Regions from separate parts of the Rhizobium aouanii genome, predicted to be linked through region 3. Evidence: predicted binding sites of a transcription regulator. Region 3 holds the regulator's gene; each other region holds the start of a gene.
The links. Region 3 encodes HrcA, which represses chaperone genes, less so after heat shock. Its sites were predicted from a motif close to GTTAGCACTCNCNNNNNGNGAGTGCTAAC; they were not measured.

Region 1 (4,207 bases), on a different contig from region 3:
CACTTTCGCCGGATCGATGACGCCCTGCGCATAAAGATCGCCATATTCGCCGGTCTGGGCATTCCAGCCATAGGAGAATTCGCTCTTCTCCCGCAGCTTGCCGACCACGATCGAGCCTTCTGCGCCGGAGTTTTCGGCGATCTGGCGCACCGGGGCTTCGATCGCACGGCGCACAATCTCGATGCCGACGCGCTGGTCCTGGTTGGCCCCAGTGAGATTGTCGAGCGCCTTGACGGCGCGCAGCAGCGCCACGCCGCCGCCCGGCAGAATGCCCTCTTCGACAGCCGCACGGGTTGCATGAAGCGCGTCGTCGACGCGATCCTTTTTCTCCTTCACCTCGACTTCTGTCGAGCCGCCGACACGGATGACGGCAACACCGCCGGCGAGCTTGGCAAGGCGTTCCTGCAGCTTCTCCCGGTCGTAGTCGGAGGTGGTTTCCTCGATCTGGGCGCGGATCTGAGTCGTGCGACCGTCAAGCTCCGTCTTCGAGCCAGCACCGTCGATGATCGTGGTATTTTCCTTCTCGATCGACACCTTCTTGGCACGGCCGAGCATATTGAGCGTCACGTTCTCTAGCTTGATGCCGAGGTCTTCGGAGATGACGGTGCCGCCGGTCAGGATGGCGATGTCTTCGAGCATGGCCTTGCGGCGGTCGCCGAAGCCAGGCGCCTTGACGGCGGCGATCTTCAGGCCGCCGCGCAGCTTGTTGACGACAAGCGTCGCAAGGGCTTCGCCTTCGACATCTTCAGCGATGATGAGCAGCGGCTTGCTGGATTGGACGACGGCTTCAAGAACCGGCAGCATCGACTGCAGGTTGGAGAGCTTCTTCTCGTGGATGAGAATATAGGGGTCTTCGAACTCGACCCGCATCTTATCGGCATTGGTCACGAAATAGGGGCTGAGATAACCGCGGTCGAACTGCATGCCTTCGACGACTTCGAGTTCGGTCTCGGCGGTCTTGGCTTCCTCGACGGTGATGACACCCTCATTGCCGACCTTTTCCATCGCTTCAGCGAGGTAGCGACCGATTTCGGCATCGCCATTGGCGGAGATCGTGCCGACCTGGGCGATCTCGGAATTGTTGGAGATCTTGCGGGCGTTGGTCTTCAGTTCCTTGACAACGGCGTCGACGGCGATGTCGATGCCACGCTTGAGGTCCATCGGGTTCATACCGGAAGCGACCGCCTTGGCCCCTTCCTTGACGATTGCCTGGGCCAGCACCGTTGCCGTCGTGGTGCCGTCACCGGCGAGATCGTTGGTCTTGGAGGCGACTTCGCGCAGCATCTGGGCGCCCATGTTTTCGAACTTGTCTTCGAGTTCGATTTCCTTGGCGACGGAAACGCCGTCCTTGGTGATGCGCGGCGCGCCGAAGGACTTGTCGATGACGACGTTGCGGCCCTTCGGGCCGAGCGTCACCTTCACGGCATTGGCCAGCACATCGACCCCACGCAGCATGCGTTCACGGGCATCGGTATGGAATTTGACTTCTTTCGCGGCCATTCTTTCACTCCTTCAATAGACAGCTTTTCTTGACTAACGTGCTGAGAACGCCTCAGGCGGCGATTTTTTCGACGGTCTGGGCCTCGATGATGCCCATCACGTCGCTTTCCTTCATGATCAGCAGGTCTTCGCCATTAATCTTGATCTCGGTGCCGGACCACTTGCCGAACAGGATGCGATCGCCGGGCTTGACGTCGAGCGGCTGGATCTGGCCTGCATCGTTGCGCGCGCCGGGGCCGACGGCGATAACCTCGCCTTCCTGCGGCTTTTCCTTGGCGGTATCAGGGATGATGATGCCGCCCTTGGTCTTTTCCTCGGAATCGACCCGGCGGACGAGAATGCGATCATGAAGCGGTCGGAACGACATGTTTTCCTCCAATGGACAAACAATAATGACGTTGTTCTCCGCCCGGACCGGATGACCGGTCCGGGCGGGTGCAAACCTCTGTCGAGCGTTTTGCGCGGAATGATCTGGTTTTGCGGTTTTTCCATTTCAAGGGGGGTAGCGAAAAAAAATTAGCACTCACCAGAATTGGCTGCTAACACACTGAGAAGGAACAACAAACACTGTTTCTGCGTTGAGAAACCAGTTGATGAAGGCAAAGATATGCGCCACCCTCTCATTGTCGTGAAATGGAGATGAAGCATGGAATTTTCATCGGACATAGAGCGCCAGCTCAACGGTTACGGCCTTACCACTGCGCACATCCTCTACCGCATGCCGGATTTTGAGTCGGTTCTGCAGACCTATGTCTGGCAGGATTACGATCTCGCCCCGGACTTTCCGGAAATGCACAGGTTCCTCGATTTCTGGCAGTCCAAGCTTGACGGGCCGCTGCATTCCGTTCGCTATAGCCACCAGCGGCTGATCGGACCGCACGAATGGCGTCGCGTCACGGGCGAGTTGCGATTGCACTAAATCGAATCCGACAGTCCCAGCAGATCGTTGCTTGCCCGCCAGCCATTGTTGCCCACAGGGCCTTACCAACCGCTCGGTATCGCGCGAAAGCCCCAATCAATCGTGCTCGGCAGGGCATGGCCAAGTCGAGGGTACCGAGAGGCCTGCCGGCAGCTTCGTCGAGGCATCGCCGCAGGCAAGGTCGATCTGCGCCTGTTCGAGCCCGGCGGCGCCCGAGAGGTCGAGGCCTTCGATGCGGGTCAGGAACATGAAGGCGCGCTCGAAGGTCGCCGGGCCTTCGAAGGTGGCCTTGGAGAGATCGGCGCGGGAGAGATTGGCGAAAGAGAATTTCACCCCCGTCAGCACCGCCTTGTCGAAATCGGCGCGGCCGAGCTCGGCCTTTTCGAAGCTCGCGCCGGAGAGCTGGGCGCCGGCGAAATTGGCGCGCTGCAGCTCGGCGCCAGCAAAGGACGCGCCCTCGGCGGCGACATTGGCGAAGCTGGATCGGTAGGCCTCGATCTTGGCGAAATTGGCGCCTTCGGCGTGTGCACCCTCGAGAGAGGCGCGCACCAGCGTCGCTTTCTCCAGATTGGCGGATTTGACATTAGCGCCGGCGAGATCGGTCAGCGAAAAATCGGTGCCGACGAGATTGGCGCCTTCGAGATCACTGCCCTGCAACATCAGGTTTTTCTTGGTGCATTCCTGCCAGTCGAGCTTCGGCTCGGCCAGACTGCTGCAATCGGCGGCCCGTGCGGCAATTGGCGGAAATGCCAGAAGGACGAAGGCAAGGAGACCGAGCGACGATCTTTGCATTGCCATGAACTGTTCACCCCCATGATGCATTCAGGCCGCCTCTGGCGAAGCAGGCCGTCCACTTTCTTACACAGCTCAGACTACAATAAAAAGATGGCGCGCGCCGTTCACAATGGCTTGCCTGATCAGTCCGGGCAACTTGCCGGACCAGTCCGGATTTGCAGGCAGGCGGGTCAACCCGCCTTGCCGGGCAGGCGAAGCTCCATGCAGGTGAGGTCGAGCCAGCGGCCGAACTTGGTGCCGACTTCGGAAAATCTGCCGGCGATGCGGAAGCCAAGCTTTTCGTGCAGCCTGATCGAGGCCGTGTTCTCAGCCTCGATGCCGGCGATCATCACATGAATATTGCCGGCCGCCGCCCGCGCGATCAGTTCCCGCATCAGGCGCTCGCCGATCCCGGCACCGCGGCAATCCTTGTCGACATAGACGGAATGCTCGACCGTGTGGCGGTAGCCGTCGAAAGGCCGCCAGTCGCCATAGGAGGCATAGCCTGCGACCTTGCCCGACAGTTCGGCGACGATGACGGGAAAGCCGCGCGCCTTGCGCGCCCTGAACCATTCCAGCCGATTTTCAAGATCGACCACCGTATCGTTCCAGATCGCCGTCGTGTGCTCGACGGCGTGATTGTAGATATCGCGAATGGCGGAAAGATCGGCTTCGGTGGCGTCGCGGAGGAGGACAGCGTCTGTCATGATGCTCGGGTTCATATTGTTTGCGAAGGCGGGCATACGCCCCGCCTGCAAAGATGTAAACGGCGGATGCGAAAGACCGACGACCTCCGGCACATCAGTCGTTCAGAGGCCCGGCGCCGACAGGCTGAAACAGGTGAAGACGGCCGAATAATGCACGGCCGCGGCGGTGACGACGAAGCCGTGCCAGATGGCGTTCTGGAAGCGCAGCTTCTCCCAGACATGGAAGATGACGCCGAGCGAATAGATGACGCCGCCGATGACGATCAGCAGCATCGAGGCGGCGGGAATGCGCGAGGCGACGGGCTCG
Region 2 (4,207 bases), on a different contig from region 3:
AAGAACGGCCGACCGGTCTTGTCCAACTGCCCTTTATGCGCCTCGATGGCGATTTGAGTGGCGTGGTCGAGATGCTGCATGGCGGTTAGGGTCCTTCGGTCTTTTTGATATTTCGCGCGGAGGGCTTCTCCCCCGTTGTTATCTCGATGTCGGGCGTCGTCGCCCCGGCAACTTGACCCAGTCCGGCTCGCGGCGGGCCGAGATCACTGCTTTCCCCGGCTCCTTGAAGCAAGGCCGCATCATCTCTGTCGTCTTGATCAAGCAGATCTTGCAGCGTCTCATGCTCGTCTTCGCCAGCCAGCTCGTCACAGGCTTGCATCCAATGACGCAGGTCCGACCCTTCGGGGCGGCCCTCGGCTTCCCAGATTTCGTAGGCGCGCAGTCGAATCTGCTCGTGCTTGTCTATGGCCATCATCTTCTCCAGTTCCGACCAGACCTCGCAGCTTCGCCTAAAACGGCGTTCTAGGAGCTTCGGCACGCATCTACACATACGCGACGACAAGCCAAGTGGCCGTCTTTCAAGGCGTATTGATGGTCGGAAGAAAATCCTCCACCTGCTTGCGCTCATCCTTTGAAAGAGTTTCCACCCGTTCCTTCCAGAACCGTTCGGCCTCCGGCGGATCCTTGTCCCAGTGGCGAACATCGGTGATATTGTCATCGATCATCGACCGGCGTTGGCCGCCGAGACTGAGATATTCTTTCGCAAGCTTGAGGCTTGGCGTTTCGGTGCCGCTATCACGACTTAATGCCGAACTCGCGTTGCGCCGGGCAGTCTCCAATGCCCTTTTGCGATCGGTCTCGGCCCGTTCGGTATCGGCGGACCGCGCATCGTCTGTGCCGCTCTCTGGCGGCACACTGGATTTGGAAGTGGTCATGGATCACCTTTCGATGTTGTAATCCAATAACCTCTGCAAACAGGGAGAGTTCCGCGCGCGTAGAGAATGATTTGAGCGGGTGACGAGCCGCGTCACCCGGGGCGCCATCAATGAACGGCCATACTGACCATGCGATAAGGATGCACGGCCTCGAATTGCGAAATCATCGCCGTTGCCTGTAGCAGCACGCGCTCGGCATTCTCGGGATCGTCACGGGCGAGTTCGTCGGCGTTAATGCGGATCGCTTCAGCCATGTTGTTAGAAATTGCCGCAAAATGCGTATTGCCTTCGACAAGCGCCTCACGCGCCGTATCCTCCAGCGTCCGCGCAATATCGACGAAGATTTCCTCGCGTTCCTCGATACTGAGGTCTTTGATTAGTTTGGTGTTCTCTTCCATGTCACTCACTCCTAAAGACGTGGGACGGTGACCGAGCTCATCAAGCCTCGATCACCAAAGAGTTGGGAACGCCGAAATCCGGATTCAAGCCTCAATGCAGCTCGAACTCGCTTCGACACCACACCACTCGCTTATTGACCGAACGCAGGGGCCGATTTTCTGTTCCCTGGCGGGCGTTAGCAGTCACCGGCAGAGAGTGCCAATTTTTCTTTTGTCCCCTCTTGAAATTGCCGAACCGTCGAACCAGATCATTCGCGCAAGGCGCGCGCGCGAACCTGCACCCGCCCGGATTGGTCATCCGGTCCGGCCACGGGACAACGTCATCACTGTTCATCGATGGAGGAAGACATGTCGTTCCGACCGCTTCATGACCGCATTCTCGTCCGCCGGGTCGATTCAGAGGAAAAGACCAAGGGCGGCATCATCATCCCTGATACCGCCAAGGAAAAGCCGCAGGAAGGCGAGGTTATCGCCGTCGGCCCCGGCGCGCGCAACGATGCAGGCCAGATCCAGCCGCTCGACGTCAAGGTCGGCGATCGCATCCTGTTCGGCAAGTGGTCCGGCACCGAGATCAAGATTAATGGCGAAGACCTGCTGATCATGAAGGAAAGCGACGTGATGGGCATCATCGAAACCCGGGGCGAGAAGAAGCAGGCCGCCTGAGATCCTGCGGACCTCAGTCAACGCTGGAGCGCTTTAGCTTTTCATGGAAACGCGGAACCGCTCCAACCTTTCATTTCTGACGCAATTCCGAACGGAAACCGCTTCGCACTGTTCCTGGAATTGCTCTGGCTGCCTATGAAGGAGTGAGGACATGGCTGCTAAAGAAATCAAATTCAGCACCGAAGCCCGCGAGAAGATGCTGCGTGGCGTCGACATCCTGGCCAACGCCGTGAAGGCGACCCTCGGCCCGAAAGGCCGCAACGTGGTGATCGAAAAGTCTTTCGGAGCACCGCGCATCACCAAGGACGGCGTTTCCGTCGCCAAGGAAATCGAACTCGAAGACAAGTTCGAAAACATGGGCGCCCAGATGGTCCGCGAAGTCGCTTCTAAGACCAGCGACATCGCCGGCGACGGCACCACGACGGCAACGGTGCTGGCCCAGGCAATCGTCAAGGAGGGCGCCAAGGCCGTTACTTCGGGCATGAACCCGATGGACCTGAAACGCGGCATCGATCTTGCGGTCGGTGCCATCGTCGCGGAACTGAAGGCCAACGCCCGCAAGATCTCCAACAATTCCGAGATCGCCCAGGTCGGCACGATCTCCGCCAATGGCGATGCCGAAATCGGCCGCTTTTTGGCGGAAGCCATGGAAAGGGTCGGCAATGATGGTGTCATCACCGTCGAAGAAGCCAAGACCGCCGAAACCGAACTCGAAGTCGTCGAAGGCATGCAGTTCGACCGCGGTTATCTCAGCCCCTATTTCGTGACCAATGCCGACAAGATGCGGGTCGAGTTCGAAGACCCCTATATTCTCATCCACGAGAAGAAGCTCTCCAACCTGCAGTCGATGCTGCCGGTTCTTGAAGCCGTCGTCCAATCCAGCAAGCCGCTGCTCATCATCGCTGAGGATGTCGAAGGCGAAGCCCTTGCGACGCTTGTCGTCAACAAGCTGCGCGGCGGCCTGAAGATTGCTGCCGTCAAGGCGCCTGGCTTCGGCGACCGCCGCAAGGCCATGCTCGAAGACATCGCCATCCTGACCGCTGGCACCGTCATTTCCGAAGATCTCGGCATCAAGCTCGAATCCGTCACGCTCGACATGCTCGGCCGTGCCAAGAAGGTGTCAATCGAGAAGGAAAATACCACGATCGTCGATGGGTCAGGCGCCAAGTCCGACATCGAAGGCCGTATTGCCCAGATCCGCGCCCAGATCGAGGAAACCACCTCCGACTACGACCGGGAGAAGCTGCAGGAACGCCTTGCCAAGCTCGCCGGCGGTGTTGCCGTGATCCGCGTCGGCGGCTCGACGGAAGTCGAAGTGAAGGAGAAGAAGGACCGCGTCGACGACGCACTTCATGCAACCCGCGCGGCGGTCGAGGAAGGCATCCTGCCAGGCGGCGGCGTGGCGCTGCTGCGCGCCGTCAAGGCGCTCGATAATCTCAATACGGCCAACCAGGACCAGCGCGTCGGTGTGGAGATCATTCGCCGCGCGGTCGAGGCGCCGGCTCGCCAGATCGCCGAAAATGCCGGAGCGGAAGGCTCGATCATCGTCGGCAAGCTGCGCGAGAAAAGCGAGTTCTCCTACGGCTGGAACGCTCAGACGGGCGAATATGGCGACCTCTATGCCCAGGGCGTTATCGACCCGGCCAAGGTGGTTCGCACCGCGCTGCAGGATGCGTCCTCCATCGCCGGTCTTCTCGTCACGACGGAGGCCATGATCGCCGAGAAACCCAAGAAGGACGCGCCGCCACCATTGCCCGCCGGCGCCGGCATGGACTTCTAAGACGGCTACCGGCCCGCCGGCTTCGCCGGCGGGCCTTTTCGGAGGGAATAGAGATGGTTCAAACGATCAAAACCCGAATCGCAGGTACCGCTGGACTCTCGCGATCTTGAAACTTGCCAGCGCGTCTTCGACAAGCTGAGCGCCGATTACGGGATAGCAAAGGACGGCGACGAAGCCGAACGAATGGCGAGCATCATCATCGAGCTTTACCGACAAGGCGTACGTGACCCCAATCATCTGCAGTCGATGGTCGAGGCGGCCCGCGGCCTATTCGAAACGAGCGAGCGGTAGGGAATGCCGAGCCTGCGCGTAATAAGTACCGCGCGGGACCACACATAAGGACGGGGTCAGCGCGGATGCCGTCCGGAGGATTTACCCCTAAGAACGGTCATCTGCTCCTGCTGCACTTCATTTTCATCGTTCAGAACGGCTTGCCAAAGCCTGTTGCCGAGCCGAAGCGACACCCGTTTCGTCCCCTCATGTTCAGCTGT
Region 3 (4,207 bases):
GTGATGTCGTAGCCCTCGGGCTTGAAGACCGGGTCGTAGCCGAAGCCCTGCGTGCCGCGCGGCGGCCAGACGACGCTGCCTTCCACCTCGCCACGAAACAGCTCCGTATGCCCATCCGGCCAGGCAAGGCAGAGCACGCTGATGAAACGCGCCGTGCGCTGTTCCGGCTGTGTCGCGCCCACATCCTGCAGCGCCTTTTCCACCTTGGCCATCGCCATGTCGAAATCACGCGTGCCGTCGGCCCTTTCCGCCCAATTGGCGGTGAAGACACCGGGATCGCCGCCGAGCGCATCGACCACCAGCCCGGAATCGTCCGAAAGCGCCGGCATGCCGGCGGCATTGGCCGAGGCGACCGCCTTGATCGTCGCATTCTCCTCGAAGCTCGTGCCGGTCTCATCCGGCTCGACGAAATTCAGCTCGGCCGCCGATTTGGCGGTGAAGCCGAGCGGCCCGATCAATTCCTGGATCTCGCGGATCTTGCCGGCATTGTGGCTGGCGACGACGATGGTCTTGGTTTCAAGCTTGCGCATTCAGATGTCCTGTTCGATGCCCCAGATTTTAGCCTCCGCGCATTCCAGGCTGTTGCCATCAGGATCGCGGAAATAGATCGAGCGGCCGCCGTTCGGCCAGCGCACCTCGGATTCGATCGCCACGCCGGCCGCCTTCAGCCGTTCGGCCATGGCATCGATATTGCGGCCGGACACCCGGAAACAGGCATGGCCCTGGCCGCTGGTGCCGTGCGGCGGCACCTGCAGTGCTTCAGGCGCCGGCGGCTTCATCGTTTCCTTAGGATTGAAGATCAGGAGAACGCCAGGCCCGCAGCGGAAGAAGACATGCCGGTTGGCGGCGCGAGCGATCTTTTCAAGCCCGAGAACGTCTTCGTAGAACGTCTCGGCCTGGTCGAGATCCCGCGCATAGAGCGCCGTTTCCAACATGGCTTCCAGCATGGGGTTCATCCTTCGACGGCTTGCTTCTGCAGCGCCACGAGTTCGCCGATGCCGTTTCTGGCAAGCTGCATCAGCGAGGTGAATTCGCCTTCGCTGAACGGCGTGCCTTCGGCCGTGCCCTGAATCTCGACAATCCCGCCGGTGCCGGTCATGACGAAGTTCGCATCGGTCTCGGCCGAGGAATCCTCGAGGTAATCGAGATCGATCACCGGCTGGCTGGCGAAGATACCGCAGGAGATGGCGGCGACATGATCCTTCAGGACCCGGTCAACCTTGATCATGTTGCGGCTTTCCATCCACTTCAGGCAGTCGTAAAGCGCGATCCAGCCGCCGGTGATCGAGGCGGTCCGCGTGCCGCCATCGGCCTGGATGACGTCGCAATCGAGCGTGATCTGCCGTTCGCCGAGCGCCTGCAGGTCGACGACGGCGCGCAGCGACCGGCCGATCAGCCGCTGGATTTCCTGGGTGCGGCCGCCCTGCTTGCCGGCGGCAGCCTCGCGCTTCATGCGCTCGCCGGTCGCCCGCGGCAGCATGCCGTATTCGGCGGTCACCCAGCCCTTGCCGGTATTGCGCAGCCAAGGCGGTGTCTTCTCTTCGAGGCTCGCCGTGCAGAGCACATGCGTATCGCCGAACTTCACCAGGCAGGAGCCTTCCGCATGCTTGGAAAAATTGCGCTCGAACGAGACCTTGCGCATCTGGTCGATTTTTCTGCCTGAAGGCCGCATTCTTATCTCCTGGGGTTTATTTGACCGCTTCTACGATTGGCGGCGCTCATTTGCAAATTCCCTTTTGCCACGGGTGTTAGTTTGACTATATTTTCGGGAAGTATCATCAGCACGGGTTCGAAAGCTTCATGGGCATCAGGTCGACGTCGGTTTCGGATGCCGTAGCTGCGCTGGACGAACGTTCCAGGGAAATTTTTCGGCGCATCGTCGAAGGTTATCTGGAAAGCGGCGAGCCGCTCGGTTCGCGCAACCTGTCCCGTATCCTGCCGATGTCGCTGTCGCCGGCCTCAGTGCGCAACGTCATGAGCGATCTCGAAGAGCTCGGCCTGATCTATTCGCCGCATGTTAGCGCCGGCCGGTTGCCGACCCAGATTGGCTTGCGCTTCTTCGTCGATGCCTTCATGCAGGTCGGCGACCTCTCCGCCGAGGAGCGCGCCAGCATCGACCGCCAGGTGCGGGCCGAAAGCGGCGGCAATCCCGTCGAATCGATGATGAACGAGGCAAGCCGCATGTTATCCGGCATTTCGCGCGGCGCCGGCCTCGTCATCACCTCGAAAAGCGATCCGGTGCTGAAACATGTCGAATTCATCCGGCTCGAACCGACAAAGGCGCTGGCCGTGCTCGTCGGTGATCACGATCAGGTGGAAAACCGCATCATCGAGCTGCCGGCGGGCGTCACCTCCTCGCAGCTGACGGAAGCGGCGAATTTTCTCAATGCCCATATGTCCGGCCAGACCCTGCCGGAGCTTCGCAAACAATTAAGCCGGCTGAAAGACGACGTCCGTCATGAGCTTGATGCCCTGTCGCGCGATCTGGTCGAGCGCGGCATCGCTGTCTGGGCCGGCAGCCCGGACGAGGGAAAGCCGACGCAGCTGATCATCCGCGGCCGCGCCAACCTGCTCGAAGGCCTCGCCGGTGCCGAGGATCTCGACCGGCTGCGCCTGCTGTTCGACGATCTCGAGAAGAAGGACAGCCTGATCGAGATCCTCAATCTCGCCGAAAGCGGTTCGGGCGTGCGCATCTTCATCGGTTCGGAAAACAAGCTCTTTTCGCTCTCCGGCTCGTCGCTCATCGTCGCGCCGTATCGCGACGATGACGATCGCATCGTCGGTGCCGTCGGCGTCATTGGCCCGACGCGGCTCAATTATTCCCGCATCGTGCCGATGGTGGACTATACAGCCCAACTCGTCTCCCGCCTCTCGCGCAATCAGCTTTGACGCCGCAACTGCCAGGCACGCGGAATTTTCGCTTCTTTGTCACGCAGACTTGATTTTTTTCGGTCAAACCTCGATATCGGGCGCATCTGAAGACACCAACCGGAGACCGTCATGACCGATGACACGACGAAAAACGGACCTGACGCAACTGCGGCCGATGCCGCAGCCGACGCCGCCGCCTACGTCGAGAACGAAACTGCGCAGCAAGAGCCCGCCCAGCCGGACCCGATCGAGCTTCTGAAAGCCGAAAACGGCGAGCTGCGCGACCGCTATTTGCGCCTTGCTGCCGAAATGGACAATCTGCGCCGGCGCACCGAGCGCGAGGTAAAGGATGCCAAGTCCTATTCCGTCGCGGGTTTCGCGCGCGATATGCTCGCCGTCTCCGACAATCTGCGCCGCGCGCTTGATGCCATCTCTCCGGAGACCAAGGCTGCAGCAGACGCCGGCCTGAGCACGCTGATCGAGGGTGTCGAGATGACCGAGCGCGCCATGCTGTCGGCTCTCGAGCGCCACGGCGTTCGCAAGCTGGAGCCGGTTGGCCAGAAGTTCGATCCGAATTTCCATCAGGCGATGTTCGAGGTGCCGAACCCGGACGTGCCGAACAACACGGTCGTCCAGGTCGTGCAGGCAGGCTTCACCATCGGCGAGCGCGTGCTGCGCCCGGCCATGGTCGGCGTCGCCAAGGGCGGTCCGAAGCCGGCCGAAGCCGAAACCAACTCCGTCTTCGACGAGAAGGACGCCTGATATCTCTTCCTTCCTCCTCGCGAGGAAGGGAAACCGAAGCTTTAGATGCGGGCGAAGCGTTCGATCAGCAGATCGAAGAAGCCGTCCGCATCGACATGGCGCATGACCCTTGCATTGCGCTTGCGCTCGGTCACATGCCACCAGTCGACGACGGTCATGCCGACCGTGAGTTCGGATTGGACCTCGACCTCGACATTGCAGTCCCGGCCCTTGAAAAGCTCCGGCTTCAGCAGGTAGGCGACGACGGTCGGGTCGTGCAGCGGCCCGCCGTCGGAACCGTATTTCTCGATGTCGAAGCGTTCGAAGAATTCCAGCATCTCGACCATGGCCTTTGCCGGCGCCGTGCCGATCTCGGCCATGCGTTTCACCCGGTCCTTGCGGGTCAGCAATTGATGCGTCACGTCGAGCGGCATCATCACGATGGGAATGCCTGAGCGGAAGACGATATCGGCGGCCTCTGGGTCGACATAGATGTTGAATTCGGCCGCCGGCGTGATGTTGCCGCCCTCGAAGAAGCCACCGCCCATCATCACCAACTCGCGGATGCGGGGGACGATGTCGGGCGCCTTCTGGA

Region 1: the regulator HrcA is predicted to act here: its motif matches at 2,016-2,044, upstream of groES (co-chaperone GroES).
Region 2: the regulator HrcA is predicted to act here: its motif matches at 1,449-1,477, upstream of groES (co-chaperone GroES).

What each region holds. Positions count from the first base shown of each region.
Region 1 is NZ_JBAMYD010000012.1:245,469-249,675, forward strand. It holds gene groL (chaperonin GroEL) at 1-1,500, opposite strand, end outside; gene groES (co-chaperone GroES) at 1,553-1,867, opposite strand; gene V8P77_RS21990 (usg protein) at 2,147-2,419, shown strand; gene V8P77_RS21995 (pentapeptide repeat-containing protein) at 2,516-3,217, opposite strand; gene V8P77_RS22000 (GNAT family N-acetyltransferase) at 3,385-3,936, opposite strand; gene trhA (PAQR family membrane homeostasis protein TrhA) at 4,003-4,207, opposite strand, start outside.
Region 2 is NZ_JBAMYD010000016.1:180,357-184,563, reverse strand. It holds gene V8P77_RS26180 (metal-dependent phosphohydrolase) at 1-80, opposite strand, end outside; gene V8P77_RS26175 (DUF2934 domain-containing protein) at 86-412, opposite strand; gene V8P77_RS26170 (hypothetical protein) at 519-875, opposite strand; gene V8P77_RS26165 (hypothetical protein) at 983-1,273, opposite strand; gene groES (co-chaperone GroES) at 1,622-1,936, shown strand; gene groL (chaperonin GroEL) at 2,088-3,716, shown strand; partial or broken gene V8P77_RS26150 (hypothetical protein) at 3,770-4,007, shown strand; gene V8P77_RS26145 (DUF6522 family protein) at 4,064-4,207, opposite strand, start outside.
Region 3 is NZ_JBAMYD010000002.1:320,914-325,120, forward strand. It holds gene rdgB (RdgB/HAM1 family non-canonical purine NTP pyrophosphatase) at 1-530, opposite strand, end outside; gene V8P77_RS04920 (VOC family protein) at 531-956, opposite strand; gene rph (ribonuclease PH) at 953-1,672, opposite strand; gene hrcA (heat-inducible transcriptional repressor HrcA) at 1,801-2,889, shown strand; gene grpE (nucleotide exchange factor GrpE) at 3,001-3,633, shown strand; gene V8P77_RS04940 (nucleoside hydrolase) at 3,675-4,207, opposite strand, start outside.